One region of the Desulfovibrio sp. UIB00 genome, then DNA from elsewhere that is predicted to be linked to it. Evidence: predicted binding sites of a transcription regulator. Region 1 holds the regulator's gene; the other holds the start of a gene.

Evidence for each region. The regulator sigma-54, encoded in region 1, starts transcription at its own class of promoters, with help from an activator protein. The targets are predictions, from matches to a motif close to CTGGCACGGNNNNTGCTT.
Region 2: the regulator sigma-54 is predicted to act here: its motif matches at 2,260-2,277, upstream of nifH (nitrogenase iron protein).

Annotation. Positions count from the first base shown of each region.
Region 1 is NZ_JAETXJ010000009.1:115,852-120,062, reverse strand. It holds gene rapZ (RNase adapter RapZ) at 1-521, opposite strand, end outside; gene raiA (ribosome-associated translation inhibitor RaiA) at 707-1,246, opposite strand; gene rpoN (RNA polymerase factor sigma-54) at 1,283-2,707, opposite strand; gene JMF94_RS13330 (hypothetical protein) at 2,784-2,975, opposite strand; gene JMF94_RS13325 (CTP synthase) at 3,003-4,211, opposite strand, start outside.
Region 2 is NZ_JAETXJ010000003.1:462,839-467,049, reverse strand. It holds gene nifD (nitrogenase molybdenum-iron protein alpha chain) at 1-636, opposite strand, end outside; gene JMF94_RS07595 (P-II family nitrogen regulator) at 648-1,025, opposite strand; gene JMF94_RS07590 (P-II family nitrogen regulator) at 1,035-1,358, opposite strand; gene nifH (nitrogenase iron protein) at 1,386-2,207, opposite strand; gene JMF94_RS07580 (class I SAM-dependent methyltransferase) at 3,008-3,763, opposite strand; gene JMF94_RS07575 (anaerobic glycerol-3-phosphate dehydrogenase subunit C) at 3,972-4,211, opposite strand, start outside.

The DNA of each region.
Region 1 (4,211 bases):
TGGATGGAGAAACGCGAGGTGTCGATGACCAGATCAGCCATTTCACGCAGGGGGCGCAGGCTGCTGCGCTCTGCCAGCAGCGCCGCCTCAAGGCCCATGCCCTCGCGCTCCAGCGGATGCGGGCGGCGGGTCGAGGCATAGCGGCGAATGAGTTCCTGATTGTTGGCCTCAAGAAAAAGCAGCATGGGGCGGATGTTTTTGCCCGCGAGCATGCTCAGGCAATCGTTGATATCTTCCACAAAATTGCTCTGGCGCAGATCCATACCCAGAGCAATACCCTTGAAGTGGCTCATGGAGGGGCGCGACATCATGTCCACCATTTCCATGACAAGGCTCACGGGCAGCCCATCGACCACAAAATGGCCCATGTCTTCAAAAACCTTGAGCGCTGTGCTTTTGCCAGCGCCGGAAAGGCCCGTGACAATGCACACCTGCACATCCACGCCGGGAACGGGCGCGTCGGCATCAGGCTTTGCGGCAAGGGTGGAATCTGTGGCGGGTATCTGCGCGGAATCCTTCATGACATTCGCCTCTTCGGGGTCAGATCGCCGTTTGCAGCCGGGGTTGTACGCCACAGGCTTCTGACGGACGTTGCCAAATCCGCGCCGCGCTCAAGCCCAGGTGAGGGCCATTGCGCGGCAACCGGCAGGGGGTGCGCCTGAGACGGGGGCGAGCCGTTGCCAGCCCGCCCCCTCATTATGAACGATTACAACACGGGGTCAATGAGGGCATAGCCGTTCACCTTGGTGCGGTATACCACATTGATGCGGTTGTTTTCTGCATTAAAGAACACCAGAAACTCGCTGCCGATGGAATCAAGCTGCATGAGCGCTTCATCCAGATGCAGGGGCTTGGTGGCGAGGCGGTCGGTGCCGTCAACGGGCTGCTGCACGTCGGCTTCGGCATCGAGGTTGTAGGTAAACACGTCCACATCCGTATTGCGGGCGTGCCGCCGCTGGGCCTTTACGCGGGCCACCTGGCGCTTGATCTGCGATTCAACCTTGTCTGTCACAAGGTCAATGGCGGCGTACATGTCCGAAGTCTGCTCCGTGGCGTTGATGTGCAGGCCTTCGCCCGTAACGGTCACTTCGCAGCGATGACGGAACTTGTCGACTGTCAGCACAACGACAACTTCAAGGCCAGAGGCCTTGCCAAAAAACCGTCCCAGCTTTTCCATGCGGCGACGGGCATACTTCTTCAGATGTTCGGAGGCTTCAAAGTTCTTGAAAGCAAATGAGATGTTCATAAGTTCCTCCTAAGTATTGAGCCACTCGACGGGGAATCAGAAATGCTCCTTGCGCCTTGACGAAGATGGAATATCAAGCGCCGTGCGGTATTTTGCCACCGTGCGCCGCGCAATATTGACCTTGAGACGCTCCTTGAGCATTTCGCCGATACGCTCATCGCTGAGGGGGGATCGGGTATCTTCCTCAGAGATGAATTTCTTGATCAGAGCCTTGACGCTTTCTGAGCCTACCTGGCTTCCGTCATCGAGTTCAAGGCCGCTGTTAAAGAAAAACTTCAATTCAAAGATGCCGTGGGGCGTTGCCACATACTTGTTGGTGGTAATGCGGCTCACCGTTGATTCGTGCATGCTGATGTCGTCAGCAATATCCTTGAGAATGAGCGGCGCGAGCTTGGTCACGCCGTCTTCAAAAAATGGCTGCTGGTGGCGCACAATGCTTTCCATAACCTTATAAAGCGTGCGCTGGCGCTGATACAGGCTCTTGATAAGCCATGAGGCGGAGCGGATCTTTTCTGCGCAGTAGTCCTTTTCCTTCTCAGAGCCGCCAATGTTCATCTGGCTCATGGCCGAAAGCTGCAACTGGGGCAGGCCGTCATCATTGAGCAAAATCACAAATTCATCGCCCATCTTGTACAAATAGGCATCGGGGCTTACGTAGGTTGGCTCGCCGCCGCCAAAACTTGCGCCGGGCAATGGGTCAAGGCTCTGGATGATATCCAGATACTCCTTGAGCTCTTCCATATCGAGCTTGAACTTGCGCAGCAGGGGCTTGTAGCGCTTGGCCTCGAGGTCTTCGAGGTGCGATTCTACCAGCTCCACGAGGATTGGGTCGCGGGCGTAATTGAGGCTCTTGATCTGCACCATCAGGCATTCGCGCGCATCGCGCGCGGCAACGCCGATGGGATCAAAAAGCTGCACCCTCTCAAGCACGGGCAGCACTGCCTCGGGCGCGACCTGGGCCATTTCGGCCACTTCTTCAATGCTGGCTTGCAGGTACCCGGCGGAGGAGAGGTTGCCGATAATGACCTCGCCAATGGCCTTCTGCTCTTCTGTCAGCGACGAAAGGCGCAACTGCCAGAAAAGATGCCCCTCAAGGGTGGGCTTGGCCGCATATCGGGCTTCGAGAGGCGAAATTTCTTCGGCAAGTTCAAACTCGCGCGACTGCGAAAGGCGGGGGGTGCTGGCAAACTCACCGAGGTAATCTTCCCAGTCGGCGTCCTTGGCCAGTTCCCTGTCGTACACTTCCTCCTTTGGGGCTTCGCGGCTTTCCTCGTGCTGCTCCTGGGAGGCATCGTCCGTAAGTGAAGATTCTTCGAGAAAGGGGTTTTCAAGCAGTTCCTGCTGCACAGTTTCCAGAAGTTCCACGCGTGAGAGTTGCAACAGCTTGATTGCCTGCTGCAATTGCGGGGTCATTACCAGTTGCTGTGACAGCTTAAGTTGCTGCCGTAGTTCCAGTGCCATGTGTGCTCTTTTGCCTTAACTAGCCATAGGACTATAGACTTATCTGTTTACAAGTACTGTGCCACATCTGCAAAAATTATGCAATAGCTAACAGTTGCAAGATCAGGTTCGCGGTATCGCCAACCAGCAGCAAAGGCTGCCAGCGCCAAAAATCCAGATTTGGCGCAGCATTTGCGCCGTTGAAAATAATCTGCGCACCAAAAAAGGGGAAGGCAATGCCCTCCCCTTTTTGCGCGATTTTGCGATACCCAAGCTTGGTGAAAATCAAAAAGCCTCGCTGCGTTAGCGCCGCTAATTACACCTTGGCGAACTTTTTCGCCGCTCCGATAAATTCGCGGAACAGCGGATGCGCGTTCATGGGCCGGGACTTGAATTCGGGATGGAACTGGCAGCCAAGGAACCAGGGGTGGTTCTTCAGCTCAATGATTTCCACAAGCGAATCGTCAGGGGCGGTGCCGCTGAAAACCATGCCCTTTTCGCCCAGCATTTCCTTGAAGGCATTGTTGAATTCGTAGCGATGGCGGTGACGTTCATCAACCATGCCCTTCTTGTAGGCCACAAAGGCCTTGGTATCGGGCTGCACCTTGCAGGGGTAGGAGCCAAGGCGCATGGTGCCGCCCTTGTCGCTGCCCGCGTCGCGTTTTTCAACGTTCTTGGTGCGGAAGTCGAACCACTCGGTCATAAGGTAGATGACCTTGTGATCAGAAAGCGGGTTGAATTCTTCCGAATTGGCGTCATCAAGGTTTGCCACGTGGCGGGCAAATTCGATAACCGCGCACTGCATGCCAAGGCAGATGCCAAAGAAGGGAATGTTGTTTTCACGCGCATAACGGATGGCGGCAATCTTGCCTTCCACGCCGCGATATCCAAAGCCGCCGGGCACAAGAATACCATGACAGCCCTTGAAGGATTCCGCACAGTTGCTTTCGTCCACATTCTCGGAATTGACGTAGCGCAGCTCCACTTCAACGCGGTTGGCAACGCCGCCGTGAATGAGGGCTTCGTGCAGGCTCTTGTAGGCTTCCTTGAGGTCAACGTACTTGCCCACAATGGCAATGGTGACCTTGCCCTTGGGGTTGGCGCAGTCGCTCACGAGCTTTTCCCAGGCTTCAAGGTGGGCATTGCGCGCGGGCAGGCGCAGCATGATGGCTACCTTCTGGTCAAAGCCTTCTTCATAGAACTTGAGCGGCACTTCATAAATATTGTTCACGTCCACCGAAGAGAACACGGCGTCCTGATCCACATTGCAGAACAGGGCGATCTTGCGGCGCAGTTCTTCGGGGATGCTCTGCTCGCAGCGGCACAGAATAATGTCGGGCTGAATGCCGATGGAAAGCAGTTCCTTGACGCTGTGCTGGGTGGGCTTGGTTTTGTGCTCGCCAGCGCTGCGAAGGTAAGGCACCAGCGTAAGGTGGATGTTCAGGCAGTTGTCGCGTCCAAGGTCGGAACGCAACTGGCGGATGGCCTCAAGAAAGGGCAGGCCTTCAATGTCGCCCACAGTGCC
Region 2 (4,211 bases), on a different contig from region 1:
AAGGATGTTGACCGAATACTTGGTGGCGGGTTCATAATCGCCAGTACCAATAACGCGCTTCATAAGGCCGTTGTTGGCGATATGGTGGCCCGCCGACTGGCTTACGCCCTTATAACCTTCGCAGCTGTAAGCCACGCAGCGGATGCCGTATTCCTTTTCAGCTTCTGCGGCCACGGCCTGGATGTCGTCGCCGATCAGGCCCACAGGGCAGGTGGCGGCGATCATGATGGTCTTGGGGTGCATAAGCTCCATGATTTCATCAATGGCCTTCTTGAGCTTTTTGGTGCCGCCAAAGACGATGTCCGGTTCCTGCATGTCCGTGGTAAAGCAGTACTGGATGTAGTTGGGGGCGTCCCCCTCTGCCTTGGCCTTGTTGCGGCGCGTGCCCCAGCTGTAGAAGCCGCAGCCCACAGGGCCGTGAGTGATCGTAACCATGTCCTTGATGGGACCGAGCACAACGCCCTTGCAGCCAGCGTAACAGCAGCCCCGGTTGGTCATGATGCCGGGAATGGCACGCGTGTTGGCGATAATAATCTGGTCTTCCGCAGGATTGACCTTGAGCATGTGCTCCTTGCGGTTCTTGAAGACCTTGGCGTTGTAGCGCTCAAGCACTACTGCGTTGGCGTCAATACTCATACATACCTTCCTTATGCGTCAGCGCGCTCGCCCGTGCGAACCACATAGGATTCTTCCACCGGCATCACAAAGATCTTTCCATCGCCGGGGTGGCCGGTGCTGTTGGCCTCTATAATGGCCTTGACCACAGCTTCGACCTTTTCATCGGGAACGCAGATATTGAACAACCGCTTGGGGATCAGCCTGCCCACTTCGGTCAGGGATTCGCCCGCCGGAGTGCGCGGCAGCTCGCCGCTTTCCATAACCATGCGCAGGGTGGCGGGATCCATGCCTTTTTTGCCGCGTCCCAGGCACTTGGTGCATGAGAATGAGGGGCATCCGGCCTTGGACAGGGCGTTCTTTGTCGCCGCCACCATGTTGGCTCGAACCATTGCAACTACTTCCTGCATGGGAGCCTCCTACAGGCCGGACTTGCCGCTGCTGATGGTCCAGGCCTCGCTGACGCTTGAAACAAAGATTCTGCCATCGCCAAAGTGACCATCGCCAGTTTTTGCCACGCGCAGGATAACGCGGATGGCATCGTCCTTGTCTTCGTCGCTGACCACAAGCATGAGCATCTGCTTGGGAATTTCATCATACTGGATATCGCCCACCATGATGCCTTTCTGCTTGCCGCGCCCCACCACATCAAGCTTGGTAACGGCGGGAAAACCCGCTGCCAGCAGCTCGGAGAGAACCTCGGTGGTTTTTTCGGGCCGGATAATCGTGCGAATCATCTGCATAGCTGTTCTCCGTTTCGTGCTGGGTGATTAGGCGTCCATCAAGCCGTGTTCCATGAGCAGCTCTTCGAGCCTTTCCTGGGAGAGGGGCTTGGGGATAACAAACATGTCGTTGCCGTCGATCTTCTGGGCCAGGGAGCGGTATTCGTCGGCCTGTCCGCAGGTGGGGTCGAATTCGATAACGGTCTGCTTGTTGATTTCGGCGCGCTGCACCATGTTGTCGCGCGGCACGAAGTGGATCATCTGGGTGCCGATTTCCTTGGCAACGGCAGAGACAAGCTCGGCTTCGCCATCAACCTTGCGGCTGTTGCAGATGATGCCGCCAAGGCGCACGCCGCCGGTGTTGGCGTACTTCTTGATACCCTTGCAGATGTTGTTGGCGGCGTAGAGGGCCATCATTTCGCCCGAAGCCACGATGTAGATTTCCTGGGCCTTGCCTTCACGGATGGGCATGGCGAAACCGCCGCACACAACGTCGCCCAAAACGTCATAGAACACGTAGTCGAGGTCTTCTGTGTAGGCGCCAAGGCGTTCCAGCAGACCAATGGAGGTGATGATGCCGCGCCCGGCACAGCCAACGCCCGGTTCGGGGCCGCCGGATTCCACGCAGCGGATGCCCTTGAAGCCATTTTTGAGCACCAGATCCAGCTCGATGTCTTCACCCTCTTCGCGCAGGGTATCGAGCACGCTCTGCTGGGCAAGGCCGCCCAGGATAAGGCGCGTGGAGTCGGCCTTGGGGTCGCAACCCACGATCATGATGTTCTTGCCCATTTCGCCAAGACCGGCGTTAAGGTTCTGTGTGGTGGTGGACTTGCCGATGCCGCCCTTGCCGTAAATAGCTACCTGACGCATGAGATTCCCTCTGGGTTTGATGTTCCCGCGCTCGTTGCGCTTGTCCCTCTTTGTGCAGAAACCGTGCCGTTAGATTAAATATTCAATATTATTGCTTAATTTTATAATCTGCATGCACAATCAATACAAAATTGTTAAGATGGCCCACGGTGCAGAAAAAACTCTGTTCTCTGTAAGTTTCTTTAATAATAGGTTTTTATTTGAAGAAAAATTTTGGTCGTGAATCGGCGATACAAATTTGTTTGAAATTGGGAACGTGTTGCAGAGAAATCACCAAGCGTGAATATGCGGGGGCAGACTGGGCTGCATTTGGGGCGCTCTGTGATGGACGCGGCAGAGGAAAGCAGGCAGGTCAGCACTGACTGCCCATGAATGCGAAAGCCCGGCCCATCAGGTAAATGGGGCGGGGGTAGGGATTAATCACAAAAAAAGGGGCGAATTGAGAGCAGTGTGGGGGAGGATGGTGGCGGTTCAGGCAAGAATGCATCTGATCGGGCAGTTCAGCCAGTGGGGGAGGCAAGAGGGCTTATTCTTCAAGTATGCTCAGCCCTGCATGCCGCAAAGATATGTATGGCGGTGCAGGGAGAGTTTGATTCAAAATTGTATCAAAATAGGAGCAGTAGTGTAAAAACTGCAAACCGTGAACACGCCAACCCGCGTAAGAGATACAGCGGCAAGATCGGGCGCACGGCTTATGCGCGGCATATACGGCAGAAATGCAGGCAGTGGTTCGGCGGTGGGGATGGTAGTTCTACGCTCAGCCAGAAGTTCTTTAAGTATCCGGCGGATGAGCGCCGTGGTCAGGATGTACGCCAGATAAGCATTTCAAGGGAATATTCCGTGCGCTCCACATATTCCCCGTTCTGGTTGCGAAATCCCTCAAGATGCGCGGCAAGATGGGCCATATCCGGTTCCGCGCCACGGGCGCGCAGGTTGGTGGCGCAGGCTCCCAGCAGCTTATCACGGGTGTGCGGCACAACCCACTGGCCGTCAACAGGCAGCGCGGTGTACTGAATGCGGCAGCCTTCAAGCCATGCGCGCATGTCGGGGGCATCGGCAAATTGCGGCGGCGTGATACCGTAGTACGTGTACAGCCCGGCCATGACATCCGAGGTTTTGCGTTCGGTAAAGCCCATAAAGACCACCTGCTCCAGAGCATAGTGCTGCAATTTTTCGCGGGCGGCGTCATCGCTCAGGGCCGGGGTCATGGAAGCGAAAACAATCTGAAAGCGTTCCTCAAGGGCAAAGTGCTCCCAGTCGGAAAGCACGGGGCGGATGTTGGCAAGGCCCTGCGCGGCGGCATCCTGCATAAGGATACGGAGCATTTCGTCAGATATATCAACTGCCGTGACAGATGCGGCCTCCTGCGCAAGCCGGATGGTGTACATGCCGCTGCCGCAGCCCACATCCAGAACCGTTTTGTCCCGAAAATCCACGCCATTATCGCGCGCCAGCTGGAGCATGCGGGCCTCGTAGGTGTCGGCCCCGGCTTCATAGCGGGGAAAGGATTCGGCTCTGCTGTTCCAGAATTCCCTGGTGCTGTTTTGGGCTGTCATGGCGTATCCTTTGGGTTGGTCGCAACCCGCCTGGACAATTGGAGCAATGCACGGAAAATATGAGTCAGACGGCGCGGCAATATTGCAGCTTGTTTCTGATTCCCTGAGGTGTGGACTTTGCAAACACCCACTTGGCAGACGGTGAACCGTCTGCCAAGTGGGTGTTGTAAGCGCTTAACTGCGCGGCATAGTTGCCGCAATCCAAAACCTAGCGGGCTTCAAGCCGCTGCCGCAGAATTGTGACAGGGTGCAGGCTGAACTTGCCGGAACCGTGCGTGATCTGCACGCGGCAGGTGCCGCATTCAGAAACCGCCGCCTGAGCGCCGCTTTCGCGTACCTTGGCGAAAAGTTCCGAGCCTACAGTCTGGGCAATGTCGTATTTTTCCTTTTTAAAGCCATAACTGCCGGAAATGCCGCAGCAGCCTGCATCAGCATTTTCCACGGTCAC